3 regions of the Streptomyces sp. DT190 genome follow, and region 3 is predicted to be linked to each of the others. Evidence: riboswitches for the same ligand, from Rfam matches in the RefSeq annotation. Region 3 holds a riboswitch; each other region holds the start of a gene.
What was found. A riboswitch is a leader RNA that binds a small molecule or an ion and turns the genes downstream of it on or off. The one in region 3 is predicted to bind cyclic di-AMP.
Positions count from the first base shown of each region.

Region 1: linked by a shared signal. The riboswitch ahead of ACPXCS_RS09245 (M23 family metallopeptidase) and the one ahead of ACPXCS_RS14195 (transglycosylase family protein) in region 3 are both predicted to bind cyclic di-AMP.
Region 2: linked by a shared signal. The riboswitch ahead of ACPXCS_RS01265 (M23 family metallopeptidase) and the one ahead of ACPXCS_RS14195 (transglycosylase family protein) in region 3 are both predicted to bind cyclic di-AMP.

Region 1 is NZ_JBNCNM010000003.1:538,466-543,541, reverse strand. Features, by position in the region: gene ACPXCS_RS09255 (M16 family metallopeptidase) at 1-12, shown strand, start outside; gene ACPXCS_RS09250 (M16 family metallopeptidase) at 9-1,397, shown strand; cyclic di-AMP (ydaO/yuaA leader) riboswitch at 1,588-1,751, shown strand; gene ACPXCS_RS09245 (M23 family metallopeptidase) at 1,764-2,552, shown strand; gene ACPXCS_RS09240 (GntR family transcriptional regulator) at 2,741-3,436, shown strand; gene ACPXCS_RS09235 (HPr family phosphocarrier protein) at 3,610-3,891, opposite strand; gene ACPXCS_RS09230 (GNAT family N-acetyltransferase) at 4,067-5,076, shown strand, end outside.
Region 2 is NZ_JBNCNM010000001.1:291,737-296,812, reverse strand. Features, by position in the region: gene ACPXCS_RS01270 (SGNH/GDSL hydrolase family protein) at 1-593, opposite strand, end outside; gene ACPXCS_RS01265 (M23 family metallopeptidase) at 856-1,809, opposite strand; cyclic di-AMP (ydaO/yuaA leader) riboswitch at 1,814-1,969, opposite strand; gene ACPXCS_RS01260 (alpha-galactosidase) at 2,287-4,362, opposite strand; gene ACPXCS_RS01255 (tyrosine-protein phosphatase) at 4,540-5,076, shown strand, end outside.
Region 3 is NZ_JBNCNM010000006.1:252,403-257,478, forward strand. Features, by position in the region: gene ACPXCS_RS14180 (nucleoside triphosphate pyrophosphohydrolase) at 1-154, shown strand, start outside; gene ACPXCS_RS14185 (cytochrome P450 family protein) at 201-1,487, shown strand; gene ACPXCS_RS14190 (transglycosylase family protein) at 1,632-2,639, shown strand; cyclic di-AMP (ydaO/yuaA leader) riboswitch at 2,868-3,034, shown strand; gene ACPXCS_RS14195 (transglycosylase family protein) at 3,039-3,737, shown strand; gene eno (phosphopyruvate hydratase) at 3,990-5,076, shown strand, end outside.

The sequences.
Region 1 (5,076 bases), on a different contig from region 3:
GCGGCCAAGTGACCGAGCTCGCCACGATGGACTTCCACCCCCGGCCGCAGGCGGGCGAGGCCCGGCCGTGGGCCTTCCCGGCCCCCGAGCGCGGCACGCTCGGCAACGGCCTGACGGTGCTGCGCTGCCACCGCCCGGGCCAGCAGGTCGTCGCCGTGGAGGTGCTGCTGGACGCGCCCCTGGAGGCCGAGCCGGCCGCCCTGGACGGCGTGGCCACGATCATGGCGCGCGCCTTCTCCGAGGGCACCGACAAGCACTCCGCCGAGGAGTTCGCGGCCGAGCTGGAGCGGGCCGGCGCGACCCTGGACGCGCACGCCGACCACCCCGGTGTCCGGATCAGCCTGGAGGTCCCGGCCTCCCGGCTCGCGAAGGGGCTCGGTCTGGTCGCCGACGCCCTCAGGGCGCCCGCGTTCGCGGACAGCGAGGTCGAGCGGCTGGTCCGCAACCGCCTCGACGAGATCCCGCACGAACTGGCCAACCCCTCCCGCCGCGCCGCCAAGGAGCTCTCCAAGGAGCTGTTCCCGGCCGGTTCGCGCATGTCGCGGCCCCGGCAGGGCACCGAGGAGACGGTCGCCGCGATCGACTCCGCCGCCGTCCGCGCCTTCTACGAGAAGCACGTCCGTCCCGCCACGGCGACCGCCGTGGTCGTCGGCGACCTCACGGGCATCGACCTGGACGCCCTGCTCGCCGACACCCTGGGCTCCTGGACCGGTTCGTCGGCCGAGCCGCGGCCGGTGCCGCCGGTGACCGCCGACGACACCGGCCGGGTCGTCATCGTGGACCGCCCGGGCGCCGTCCAGACGCAGTTGCTGATCGGCCGGATCGGCCCGGACCGGCACGACCGTGTCTGGCCCGCGCAGGTGCTCGGCACGTACTGCCTCGGCGGCACCCTCACCTCCCGCCTGGACCGGGTCCTGCGCGAGGAGAAGGGCTACACCTACGGGGTGCGGTCCTTCGCCCAGGTGCTGCGGTCCGCGCCGGACGGGACCGGTGCCTCGATGCTCGCCATCAGCGGTTCCGTGGACACCCCCAACACCGGCCCCGCCCTGCAGGACCTGTGGACGGTGCTGCGCACCCTCGCCGCCGAGGGGCTGACCGACGCCGAGCGGGACGTGGCCGTGCAGAACCTGGTCGGCGTGGCACCGCTGAAGTACGAGACCGCGGCGGCCGTCGCGAGCACGCTGGCCGACCAGGTCGAGCAGCACCTGCCCGACGACTACCAGGCCACGCTCTACCGCCGGCTCACCGAGACCGGCACGGTGGAGGCCACGGCGGCGGTCGTCAGCGCCTTCCCCGTGGACCGTCTGGTGACCGTCCTCGTGGGCGACGCGGCGCAGATCAAGGCCCCGGTGGAGGCCCTCGGCATCGGCGCCGTCACGGTCGTGGCCGCCGAGTAGCGGCCCGCGCGCAGGGGCCCTGGTTGTCTTCTAAGGCACCAGGGCTCCTTTATGCCCGAATTGGGGCGGGAGTTGCCCGTCTGCCCTGTGGGATGCGCTACAAAAGCCGCGATCCGTTTGGGAATTGAAAGTGGCCCCGCTTAGCGTCGTCCGGGCTGTTCGTCAGGCAGTGCGCCGCACCCGCGGCACCGGACAGTCATCGCCGAGTCCCCGTACGGCGCGAGCCAGGGGAGCCGGGGACCCACGCAGTCCCTGGGGTGAATCGGGCGCCCGCGCGAGTCGCGAGGGGGCCCGTAGGAGACCTTCCTGCTCCGAACCCGTCAGCTAACCCGGTAGGCGAGAGGGAAGGAAAGGACCAGCCACTTCATGGCGTTCACTCGCGCCACCGGCAAGCATCGCCGCCCCAGCAGGATCCAGCGCGGCACGGCCCGCGCGGCGGGCGTCGCGGCTCTCGCCACCACCGGTGTGATCGGCACCGTCGCCGGCCCGGCCTTCGCCGCCAATGAGCCCGCCGTCGAGCAGACCGGCCTCACCCCCGTCATCACCATGGGCGACACGGTGGCCCAGCAGATCGACGCCCAGGCGGTCGCGCAGAAGCAGGCGGCCGAGGAGGCCGCCGCCAAGAAGAAGGCCGAGGAGGCCGCGCGCGAGCGCGCCGCCGAGGTGGCCCGGAAGGCCAAGGAGGCCGCCGAGAAGGCCCGCGAGGCCAAGGAGCGCGCCGCCCGCGAGGCCGAGCGCAAGCGCCTCAACAGCTTCGTGTCCCCGATCCCGGGCTCCTACGTCTCCACCGGCTACAAGGCCGGCGGCGCCGTCTGGTCCTCCGGCAGCCACACCGGCATCGACTTCCACGCCGCCACCGGCACCTCCGTCCACGCGGTCGGCATGGGCACGGTCGTCGAGGCCGGCTGGGGCGGCGCCTACGGCAACCAGGTCGTGATCAAAATGAACGACGGGACGTACACCCAGTACGGCCACCTGTCGTCCGTCGGCGTCTCGGTGGGCCAGCAGGTCACCCCGGGCCAGCAGATCGGCCTGTCCGGCGCGACCGGCAACGTGACCGGCCCGCACCTGCACTTCGAGGCCCGGACCAGCCCCGAGTACGGCTCGGACATCGATCCCCTCGCCTACCTCCGCTCGCACGGCGTGAACCTCTGACGCCACCTCCTGCGCATCCGAAAGGCCCCGGCTCGCCGAGCCGGGGCCTTTCGGCATTCTCCGGACGCCGTGTCCAAAAAATATCCATGGATTCCGGGCTGCCGTCGGAAATTCCGGCTGATTGCAATAGAGTCACGGAACACGCGTCACTCTTCGACGTTTCACGGGGATTAAGCGGAGGTCGGGTCATGCGTATTCCCGCGCACTCGGTGTGCACGGCCATCCGGGACGACATCGTCGCGGGTGTCCACGAGCGCGGCAGCCGGCTCACCGAGGAGCTCCTGGCACGCCGCTACGGCGTCTCGCGCGTCCCCGTCCGGGAGGCCCTGCGCACGCTGGAGGCCGAGGGCTTCGTGGTGACCCGGCGGCACGCGGGCGCGTGCGTGGCCGAGCCCACCGAGCAGGAGGCCGCCGATCTGCTGGAGATGCGCGCGCTGCTGGAGCCGCTCGGCGCGGCCCGTGCCGCCCAGCGCCGCACCGAGGCCCATCTGAAGGTCCTGCGCGGCCTGGTCCGGCTGGGCCAGGAGCGCGCCCGCCGGGGCACCAGCGACGATCTGCGCTCCCTGGGCGGCTGGTTCCACGAGACGCTGGCCCAGGCCTCCGGCAGTCCCGCCCTGATCGCGATGCTCACCCAGCTGCGCCACAAGATCGCCTGGATGTACGCGGTGGAGGCGCCGGCCGATCCGGTGGAGTCCTGGACCGAGCACGGCGCGATCGTGGACGCGGTGGCGCGCGGCGACAGCGAGCGCGCGCGGGCGGTCACGGTGCTGCACGCCGAGCGCGCGAGGTCCGCCCACCGGCTGCGGCCGGGCGCCCCGGGGGACCGCGGCGAGCGTGTGAGGAACTCGCAACATCCCGTAAACACGGCGAGCCTGCGGCATTAACACGGAAGCCGTATACAAAGAGTGGCAGTTTCGCGGGGGATTTATTCTGCTGCCTTTTTCGGGCGGTCCGGTGCGCCGCGTGAATTCGAGGCGCTCCGCTTCCCGGAAATGAGTGAAGCCGCGCCGGCCCGAAAGGCCGGCGCGGCTTCACCCGTGAAAGCCGCTCGAACGACTCAGACGGTCTCGGGCAGCTCCTCCAGGCCCTCGGAAACCAGCTTCGCCAGCCGGTCCAGGGCGGCGTCCGCGCCTTCGGCGTCGGACGCGAGGACGATCTCCTCGCCACCCTGGGCGCCGAGGCCCAGGACGGCGAGCATGGAGGCCGCGTTGACGGGGTTGCCGTCTGCCTTGGCGATCGTCACCGGGACGCCTGCGGCCGTGGCGGCTCGGACGAAGATGGAGGCGGGGCGGGCGTGGAGGCCCTCGGCCCAGCCGACGTTGACGCGGCGCTCAGCCATGTGTTGCTGCCCTTCGCTGTTCAGGGTTGTCTAGACCAGTTTCCCACACGTGAAGCCCGGGGCGGGACCTGTCGTTCCGCCCCGCGGGTGCCGTCGGGTCGCGGCCTCGACCCGACTGACGCCCTCCACAGACTGCCTCGCGCCGTTGTCAGGCGCTAGCCGTACTCTGGGGCCCATGCAGACCTCGCCGGACCGGCACGAGTATCCCGCCCACTGGGAAGCCGACGTGGTGCTGCGCGACGGGGGTACCGCGCGCGTCCGGCCCATCACCGTCGATGACGCCGAGCGTCTGGTCAGCTTCTACGAGCAGGTCTCCGACGAGTCGAAGTACTACCGCTTCTTCGCGCCGTACCCTCGCCTGTCCGCCAAGGATGTCCACCGCTTCACGCACCACGACTTTGTGGACCGGGTGGGACTCGCGGCCACGGTCGGCGGCGAGTTCATCGCCACCGTACGCTACGACCGGATCGGCGCCGACGGAACGCCCGCGTCCGCACCCGCCGACGAGGCCGAGGTCGCCTTCCTCGTGCAGGACGCCCACCAGGGCCGCGGCGTCGCCTCCGCCCTCCTGGAGCACATCGCCGCCGTCGCCCGGGAGCGCGGCATCCGCCGTTTCGCCGCCGAGGTGCTGCCCGCCAACACCAAGATGATCAAGGTGTTCACGGACGCCGGGTACACCCAGAAGCGCAGCTTCGAGGACGGCGTGGTCCGCCTGGAGTTCGACCTGGAGCCCACCGACCGCTCCCTGGCCGTGCAGTACGCGCGCGAACACCGCGCGGAGGCACGGTCCGTGCAGCGGCTGCTCGCCCCCGGCTCGGTCGCCGTCATCGGCGCCGGACGCACCCCGGGCGGGGTGGGCCGCAGCGTCCTCGGCAACATCCGGGACGCCGGCTTCACCGGCCGCCTCCACGCCGTGAACAAGGCCCTCCCCGACGACCAGAAGGAGCTCGACGGGGTGCCGGCCCACCGTTCCGTGCGGGACATCGACGGCCCCGTGGACCTCGCGGTCGTCGCCGTACCCGCCGAGCAGGTCCCCGAGGTCGTCACCGAGTGCGGCGAACACGGCGTGCAGGGACTCGTCGTCGTCTCCGCCGGGTACGCCGAGAGCGGCCCCGAGGGGCGCGACCGCCAGCGGGCCCTCGTGCGCCAGGCGCGCACGTACGGCATGCGCATCATCGGCCCGAA
Region 2 (5,076 bases), on a different contig from region 3:
GGATCGGCCGGCACGTCGAGACCGAGCACCTGCCCCGCGCGGAGCGCCACACGGGTGTGCCCCTCGGGCGACAGGTGCAGCCGGTCGGCGTCCCAGGCCCGGCGGTCCTGCACACTGCGCAGGGACCACAGGTCGAGCACCGGGCAGCCGTACCGGTCGGCGATGGCCCGCACATGGCCGTTGTACGTGGCGATCTTGCCGCGCAGATGCTTGAGCACGGGCACGCCACGCGTGTCGAACCCGGTCGTCACCATCACCGTCCCGGCCACCGCGGTGAGCCGCGCGAGCGCCCGCTCGAAGCGCTCGGCCACCTCGTCCGGATCGGTGCCGGGCCGGATGATGTCGTTGCCCCCGGCGCAGAACGACACGAGGTCCGGGGCCATCTCGACGGCCCGCGGAACCTGGTCCGCCACGATCTGGTCGAGGAGCTTCCCGCGCACGGCGAGGTTGGTGTACTGGAAGTCGCCTTCGGGCCGGAGGTCGGCGAGCAGGACGGCGAACCGGTCGGCCCAGCCGACGAACGCCCCGTCGGGGCCGGGATCACCGACGCCCTCGGTGAAGCTGTCCCCCACCGCCACGTACGACCCGATCACTGCTCTGCTGTCACTCTTCGAATCGTCTGCCACAGCCGCTCATGATTCACCCTCGAATGTGACCTACGCGACCGTAGGCAAGGGTTGACGGACGGTGAGATAAGCCACTCCTAAAGTGTTCGCCAACTCCGGAATAGGCAGCCCCTCAGGGCTGTTGCAGCGGCCTTGAGGAGCCCGCCGGGTGACGCACACACCGAAGGCCGGACCCGGGGATCGGGGTCCGGCCGACGGTCGCGTGTCAGGCAGGTGGTCGTGCGGTCGGTCAGCCGACGGAGACGCCGTGCGAGCGCAGGAAGGCGACCGGGTCCAGGTCCGAGCCGTAGCCCGGCGCGGTGCGGATCTCGAAGTGCAGGTGCGGTCCGGTGACGTTGCCGGTGGCGCCGGACAGGCCGACCTGCTGCCCGGCGGTCACGGTCTGGCCGGCCGAGACGGAGAGCTGGGACAGGTGGGCGTACTGGGCGTAGTGGCCGTCGTTCAGCTTGATGACGACCTGGTTGCCGTACGCGCCGCCCCAGCCGGCGGAGACGACCGTGCCCGCGCCGACGGCCTTGAGGGAGGTGCCGGTCGGGACGACGAAGTCGACGCCGGTGTGGTAACCGCTGGACCACATGCTGCCGGACATGCGGTACGGGGTGCCGACGGTGGCACCGTCCACCGGGGCGCTGTAGCCGCCGGCGTTGCTCTGCGCGGCCGGCTGGGCAGCGGCCGGCTTGGCGGCCGTCTCCGCCTTGGCGGACGAACCGGCGGACGAGGACTTCTGCGCGGACTTCTCCGCGGACTCCTTCTCCGGCTTCCCGGCCGAGGCCTTCGGCTTGGACGGCGCGGCCGCCTCGGGGGCGCTCGCCGCGGCCTTCTTGCCGAGGGAGAGCTTCAGGCCCGGGTGGATCAGCGACGGGTCGTCGCCGACGGCGTCCCGGTTGTCGGAGTAGAGCTTCTTCCAGCCGCCGCTGACGTTCTGGTCGTCGGCGATCTTCGCGAGATAGTCGCCGGCCCGCACCGTGTAGGTGCGCGCGCCGGTGGCCTTTTCCGCGGCCTTCTTCCCGGCGGCCGGAGCGGACTGGACGGCCTTTTCCGGAGCGGACTGCGGGGTGGCGGCGTGGGCGCCGGCGGCCCCCATGAGGGGAAGGGCGAGAGCGGCTCCACCGGTTCCGGCGACGGCGATGGAGCGGGTGAAACGCTGGGTCTTGGGACGGCGGTGCTTACCCTTCGCGGGCATGGCGAATTCCTCTCCGTCGCCTGCGAGGTGAGCTGTCGGGTGCGGGCTGGAGATGCCCGGCCGCGCCGGGGCGCGGCTTAACCCCAAGCCTGTTCCGGGAACCGGAACAGGCGTCTTACCTGTGGGTCCCCCGCTCCTGCCGTACGTCGGGTCAGTGTGTGCGGGCTCCGGGCGGCGGCAGGATTAGGCGTCCGTCCGGATTGGTGTGGAACGTAAGCGACCGGGACGCGACGGGACAAGCTTGTGGTTGCCCGTGCGGGCGTTTTCCTTGACGCGTCGACGGATTTCCCGTCACCGAGCGTGGATTTCCGATCAATGATTTTCCTCAATTCCCCTGAATAACGCCCTGATTACGTGCACATGGCAACAACGCATCGTCACCGGTATGACGATGGTCACGCACCCCGACCCCATCTCCCCAGCGACCGGGGCACGTTATGGCGAAGCGGCCTAAGCGGCTTATTCGGACAAGAATGACTACTTCCGCTTAAGGTGGACCACCGTGGCATCGAGGTCTCCGCGCAGACCGACCCGCAGCCCGTGGTGCAGCAGGACACCCCCTCGGTGCAGTTCGCCCGTTTCGAGGCATTCGTACGTCGCTGCCGGATCGATGCCGCGCAGCCGGAGCGCCTGCACCGGCTCGCCGTAGCGCTGCGCCTGGAGCCAGGCGAGGACGACGGCCTCGTCGCCGAGGACGTACTGCACGGCGCTCAGTCCGCCGTCCGGAGGTCTGAGCCGGTAGAGGTCGCCGCGCTGCACCACCGGCCGGATCCGCCGGTAGCGCGCCACCCACTCCCGCGCCTCGGTGAGCTCCTCCTGCGTCCACGTCGTGAGGTCGCCGCCCACCCCGAGCACCCCGGCCATGGCGCTCACGAACCGGAACCGCAGGGAACTGGCCCGGTGGTTGAGCATGGCGTTCGGGCTGTCGGTGACCCAGGCGGCCATCACGCGCGCGGGGTGGAGCTGGCTGAAGCCGTGCTGGATGGCGAGCCGGTCGAGCGGGTCGGTGTTGTCGGAGGTCCACACCTGGTCCGTGCGGCTCAGCACACCGAGGTCGATCCGTCCGCCGCCGCCCGAGCAGGACTCGAAGGCCACCCCCGGGTGGGCGGCCCGCAGCCGGTCCAGCAGGTCGTACAGGGCGCGGACGTGGTCGACCCAGAGCCGCTGCGGACAGGGCTCGCCCGGCCAGCCGGCGTCGGTGAAGCAGCGGTTGAAGTCCCACTTGACGTAGTCGATCGGGGCGCTGGAGAGGAGCCCGTCGAGCTGCTCCCACAGGTACTGCCGGACGTCCTGGCGGGCGAGGTTCAGTACGAGCTGATTGCGGAACTCCGTCCGCTTACGTCCCGGTTGGTACTGCACCCAGTCCGGGTGGGCGCGGTACAGGTCGCTGTCCGGGTTCACCATCTCGGGCTCGACCCAGATGCCGAACCGCATGCCGAGGCCGTGCACATGGTCGGCGAGCGGCTTCAGCCCGCCGGGGAAGCGGTCGGGGTTGGGGGTCCAGTCGCCGAGCCCCGCCCGGTCGCTGGTGCGCGTCCCGAACCAGCCGTCGTCGACCACGAACAGCTCCACGCCCAGGGCGGCGGCCCGCTCGGCGAGCGCCCGCTGCTGCTCCTCGGAGATGTCGAACCCGGTGGCCTCCCAGGAGTTGAACAGCACCGGCCGGTCCTGCCCGGCCTCCGGGATCACGTACCGGCGCTGGTAGGCGTGCCACGCGCGGCTCGCCCCGCCGAACCCGCCGTCGCTCCAGAGGCCGGCGAAGACGGGGGTGGTGTACGACTCCCCCGTGCCCAGAGCCAGCAGGCCCGAGTCGTCGTGGCCGGCGCCGCCGGTGATCTGCACGCGCGCGTCCGGGAGCCGGGCGACGGCGATCCGCCAGGAGCCGGACCAGCCCAGGGCGCAGCCGTAGACCTCGCCGTGCTCCTCGGTGGCGTCGGTGTCCAGGGCGACCCAGGGCAGGTGCTGGTGGCCGGTGTGACCGCGGCGGCTGCCGATCACCTTCTCGCCGGGGGTGAGCCGGGAACGCGTCAGCCGGGACTCGGCGCCCCAGCGGCCGTGCAGCTGGGACAGCCGCCAGGCGTCGCGGTCGGGCAGGGTCCAGGTGGCGGAGTCGGCCCGCAGCACCTCGACCCACGGTCCGCTGTTGTCCAGGGTCACCCAGCGCTCGACGACGTCGGTGCCGGGGCGCATCCGGTAGTGGAGGAGGACGGCCAGGCCGCCGTCCGTGAAGCGCAGACGCAGCCCGCCGCCCGCCGTGTCGTGCCCCTCGTAGGCCCACTCGGTGCCGCGCCGCTCGGCGGTGCGCACGGACAGGGCGGGGCGGACGAACCGGGGGCCGCCCTCGACCGGGTACTCCTCGCGGCCGTCGAGCGGGGACTCGAAGGGCCGGTACTCCGGCAGCGGCCGGACGGCGAGGGCCTCGGCGTCGGCCAGGGCGATCCGCGGACCCCAGTGCAGGTGGAGCAGTTCGTCCCGGTCGGTGACATGGACGGCGTAGCTGCTGGCCGGCCCGGAGAGCACCCATGTACGGCCGTCGTCGGAGATGTCCAGCATCGAGCCCCCACAGATTCGAACAAGCCCGACCAGGTGCGACCAAGCAGCAACATCATCGAGCGTGGCGGACGTCCCCGGCAACGCCTGTGGACAACTCAATGCCCCTGGCAGCCATGTCGTATGGTCGAGTGAGCCGTCGACGAGCCGAGCCGGCGGCGCCGATGGGGAGGAGCCCTCGTGACACAGCAGGTCCCGTCGACCGAGCCCGAGCTGGCCGGAGTGCGCAACTTCCGCGACGTGGGCGGACTGCCGACCGTGGACGGGCGGCGGGTGCGGCAGGGCGTGCTGTTCCGCAGCGGCCACCTGGCCCACGCGACCGGTGAGGACGCCGCCTTCCTCGCCACGCTCGGGCTGCACACGGTCTTCGACTTCCGCAACGCCGCCGACCAGAAGCTCGAGGGCCCGGACGTCGAGCTGCCGGGCGTGCGCAACGTGAACCTGCCGCTGAGCGACCCGGCCGACGGCGCCGAGTTCTGGAAGATGGTCCGCGACGGCGACCTGGAGCAGCTGCGCTCGATCCTGGCGGACGGCAAGGGCGCGGACCGGATGATCGCCTCGTACCGCATGATCATCAGGGACCGCACCGCGGAGCACTCCCAGGTGCTGCACGCGCTCACGCAGGACAGCGTGCCCGCGCTGATGCACTGCGCGGCGGGCAAGGACCGCGCGGGCCTGTCCGTCGCGGTGACGCTGCTCGCCCTCGGCGTCGAGCGG
Region 3 (5,076 bases):
CGGCCTGGACATACCGCTCCCGCCCGTCGAGGGCATCGGCTACGAGCTGCTGGCCCTGGCCGTCCGGGCGGAGTCGGAGGGCGTGGACCCGGAGGCGGCCCTGAGAGCCGCGGCCCGCGCCTACCGGGACGCGATCAGGCAGGCCGAGAGCTGAGCGGACCGGCGCGGGAGAGCGGCGGCGGGCCGGATACCGTCGGGGGGTGACCGACCAGCACCGGCCCAGCCCGCCCGCCTCCGCCCCTGCCCCCGACCTGTTCACCTGGGAGTTCGCGAGCGACCCGTACCCTGCCTACGCCTGGCTCCGCGAGCACAGCCCCGTGCACAGGACACGGCTCCCGAGCGGCGTCGAGGCCTGGCTGGTCACGCGCTACGCCGACGCCAAGCAGACCCTCGCCGACAGCCGGCTCTCCAAGAACCCGGCGCACCACGACGAACCCGCGCACGCCAAGGGCAAGACCGGGATCCCCGGGGAGCGCAAGGCCGAGCTGATGACGCACCTGCTCAACATCGACCCGCCGGACCACACCCGGCTGCGCAGGCTCGTCTCCAAGGCGTTCACGCCCCGCCGGGTCGCCGAGTTCGCGCCGCGGGTGCAGGAACTCACCGACCACCTCATCGACGCCTTCGTGGAGAAGGGGAGCGCCGACCTCATCCACGAGTTCGCCTTCCCGCTGCCCATCTACGCCATCTGCGACCTGCTCGGCGTCCCCCGCGAGGACCAGGACGACTTCCGGGACTGGGCCGGCATGATGATCCGTCACCAGGGCGGGCCGCGGGGCGGGGTGGCGCGCTCCGTGAAGAAGATGCGCGGCTACCTCGCCGACCTCATCCACCGCAAGCGGGAGGCGCTCCCCGCCGAACCCGGACCGGGCGAGGACCTCATCTCCGGCCTCATCCGCGCCTCCGACCACGGCGAGCACCTCACCGAGAACGAAGCGGCGGCCATGGCGTTCATCCTGCTGTTCGCCGGTTTCGAGACGACGGTGAACCTCATCGGCAACGGCACCTACGCCCTGCTCACCCACCCCGAGCAGCGCGCCCGCCTCCAGGCCTCCCTCGCCGCCGGGGAGAGCGGGCTCCTGGAGACCGGCGTCGAGGAACTCCTGCGCTACGACGGCCCCGTCGAGCTCGCCACCTGGCGGTTCGCCACGCAGCCGCTCACCCTCGGCGGGCAGCACATCGACGCGGGTGATCCCGTCCTGGTCGTCCTGGCCGCAGCGGACCGGGACCCGGAGCGGTTCGCCGACCCGGACGTGCTGGACCTGTCCCGCCGCGACAACCAGCACCTCGGGTACGGCCACGGCATCCACTACTGCCTGGGCGCCCCGCTCGCCCGCCTGGAGGGCCAGACCGCCCTCGCCACCCTCCTGACCCGCCTGCCGGACCTCCGCCTCGCGGCGGACCCGGCCGAGCTGCGGTGGCGCGGCGGACTCATCATGCGCGGGCTGCGCACGCTGCCGGTGGAGTTCACCCCGGCCGCAAGGTGACACACCCTCAGCTTTGTGATCTTCACGTGATCTGCGCGGCATGAACTTGTGACAAGTGATCGTCTGCCGATACGTTCACCCATCAACGCGGCCGGGGAACCCCTGCGCCGCGCTGGTCCTTGCTGTCTTGCGAAAGGTTTCCGCATGCTCTCCGGGAACGGTCGGCACCGTCGCCCCCGCCAGGCTCCGGCACTCCTCGTAGCGGCCGGAGTGACCGGCTCCGCCATCGCGATCCCGCTCCTCGGGGCCTCCGGTGCCAGCGCGGCCGACGGCTCGACCTGGGACCGGGTCGCGGACTGCGAGACGGGCGGCGCCTGGAGCCAGAACAGCGGCAACGGCTACTACGGCGGCCTCGCGCTGTCCCAGGAGGACTGGGAGAACCACGGCGGTCTCGAATACGCCGCGAGCGCCGATCTCGCCAGCCGCTCACAGCAGATAACCGTGGCCGAGAGAATCCTCGCCGACCAGGGGGTCGGCGCATGGCGTACCTGCGGACTGCTCTCCGGGCTCCAGCAGGGCAAGGACGCCGACGCGTCCGGCTCGACCGGTGAGTCCGCACCGACCGATTCGCCCGGGCTGCTCGACTCCTCCGAGTCGTCGGAGTCGTCGGAACAGTCCGATTCTTCCGGGGCGTCCTCTTCGCCTTCCTCTTCGTCCTCGCCGTCCGCGTCGGCCTCGCCCGACACGCTGTCGACGCCGGAGGAGGAATCCGCCAAGTCCGACAAGTCGTCTGATTCCGCTTCCGCCGCGCAGGGGGAGGGCCGGGAGTCCGACGGTTCGTCCGAGGCCGCCACCGAGGGGGAGGAGTCCGGCAACTCCCCGCAGGACGAGGGTGCTCCGGCCCTGACCGACACCGGCTCCGGACGCCACCGCGGCCCCAGCGCCGAGGAGAACTCCGAGCCCGTGGACGGCCGTACGGACGAGTCCGCGGGGCGTCACGCCTCGCGCGGCGACGACGCCGCCCGCGACGTCACGGACGGCTCCTACACCGTCCGCACCGGAGACAGCCTCTGGTCCATCGCCGACTCCCTTGACCTCAGCGGCGGATGGCACGCGCTCTACGCCGGGAACAAGGACGCCGTCGGCGCCGACCCGAACCTCATCCGCCCCGGTCAGACGCTTACGACCAGGGTGGAAGCGGACGAGAGGTAGTGGTTCGGGCAGTGCGGAAACGACGGCCGAAGTCACCGCGAATCCGGGTGAGTTCACGTCACGTTTCGTGCTGAATGTCCCGTATGGGTGCGGTGAGAGATAGATCTCAGAAGCCCTGATCGTCTTTGAATTTCGGCGGATCACCTGCCTACGGTCGTGACCGCTCGTCATCGCGAGCCCCGGCTGCCGCAACGCCGAATCCTGCCAGCGGCCGCACGGGAACAGTCGTCGCGTCAAGCGCCGTAGGCAGGAGCGGGGGACCCAAGGTAGGTGCCCGACCGGCCGGTTGTGCCGGAAGGGCTTGGGGTGAAGCCGCGTCCCGTGAGGGGCGTGGCCGGGCAACTCAACCGGCCCGAACCCGACAGCTCACCTCGCAGGCGTCGGTGAGGGGATCTCTCCATGCTGTTTTCCGGCAAGGGCACGCACCGCCGTCCGTCCAAGACCGCTCGCGCCATCGCCATCGCCGGTGTCACCGGTGCCGCCGTCGCCGCCCCGCTGATGGCGGCCGGCAACGCCTCCGCCGCCACCGCCTCCGAGTGGGACGCCGTCGCCCAGTGCGAGTCCGGCGGCAACTGGTCCATCAACACCGGCAACGGTTACTACGGCGGTCTGCAGTTCTCCGCCTCCACCTGGGCCGGCTACGGCGGCACCCAGTACGCCTCCACCGCCGACCAGGCCACCAAGGCCCAGCAGATCGAGATCGCCGAGAAGGTGCTCGCGGGCCAGGGCAAGGGTGCCTGGCCGGTCTGCGGCAAGGGCCTGTCGAGCGCCGGCTACACCGGCGGCGGCTCCACCGACTCCGGCAGCTCCTCGCAGAGCCAGAGCCAGAGCCAGCAGAGCACCGAGACCCGCGAGACCCAGCAGCCGGCCTCCCGCTCCGAGGAGCGCCCGGCCGCCAAGAAGACCGTCACCACCCCGACCGGCAAGAAGGTCAAGAAGGGCGACGGCGAGTACAAGGTCGTCAAGGGCGACACCCTGAGCTCGATCGCGGCCGAGGAGAAGGTCAAGGGCGGCTGGGCGAAGCTCTTCGAGCTGAACAAGGACATCGTCGAGGACGCCAACCTCATCTACCCGGGCCAGCAGCTGCACCTGAAGTAGGCAGCGGCCCGTCCCCGTCCCCACGGGCTCCCCGCCCCGGTGCGTCGTCCCCCGTACGCACCGGGGCGGGGCATTTTCGGGAACCGGCTTTGTTCCGTTCGGAAACAATTTACTCTCGGTTCTGTCCATGGGGTGGGCGACCCGGTGGCCGATCGCCCGGAGCCGGTTAGGCTCATGTCGCGAGCCACCGGCCCGCACCTCGCCGGGTCCACGCGACCCGCGTACCCGCGTCACATCAAGAAGGAGATGCTCGTGCCGTCCATCGACGTCGTCGTAGCCCGGGAAATCCTGGACTCCCGAGGCAACCCCACGGTCGAGGTCGAGGTCGGCCTCGACGACGGCAGCACCGGTCGTGCCGCCGTCCCGTCCGGCGCCTCCACGGGCGCCTTCGAGGCCATCGAGCTCCGCGACGGCGACTCGAACCGCTACCTCGGCAAGGGTGTGGAGAAGGCCGTCCTCGCGGTCATCGAGCAGATCGGCCCGGAGCTGGTCGGCTACGACGCCACCGAGCAGCGTCTGATCGACCAGGCGATGTTCGACCTGGACGCCACCGACAACAAGGGCTCGCTCGGCGCCAACGCCATCCTCGGCGTCTCGCTCGCCGTCGCGCACGCCGCCTCCGAGGCCAGCGACCTGCCGCTGTTCCGCTACCTGGGCGGCCCCAACGCGCACCTGCTGCCGGTGCCGATGATGAACATCCTGAACGGCGGCTCGCACGCCGACTCCAACGTGGACATCCAGGAGTTCATGATCGCCCCGATCGGCGCGGAGTCCTTCTCCGAGGCCCTGCGCTGGGGCGCCGAGGTCTACCACACGCTGAAGAAGGTCCTGAAGAGCAAGGGCCTGGCCACCGGCCTCGGCGACGAGGGCGGCTTCGCCCCGAACCTCGGCTCCAACCGCGAGGCCCTCGACCTCATCCTCGAGGCCGTCAAGGAAGCCGGCTACACCCCCGGCGAGCAGATCGCCCTGGCGCTCGACGTCGCCGCCTCCGAGTTCTACAAGGACGGCGTCTACACCTTCGAGGGCAAGGAGCGCTCGGCGGCCGAGATGACCGAGTACTACGCGGAGCTCGTCGACGCGTACCCGCTCGTCTCCATCGAGGACCCGCTGTTCGAGGACGACTGGGAGGGCTGGAAGACCATCACCGACAAGCTCGGTGACAAGGTCCAGCTCGTCGGCGACGACCTGTTCGTCACCAACCCCGAGCGCCTCGCCCGCGGTATCGAGGAGGGCGCGGCCAACGCGCTGCTGGTGAAGGTCAACCAGATCGGCTCGCTGACCGAGACGCTGGACGCCGTCGAGCTGGCCCAGCGCAACGGCTTCAAGTGCATGATGTCCC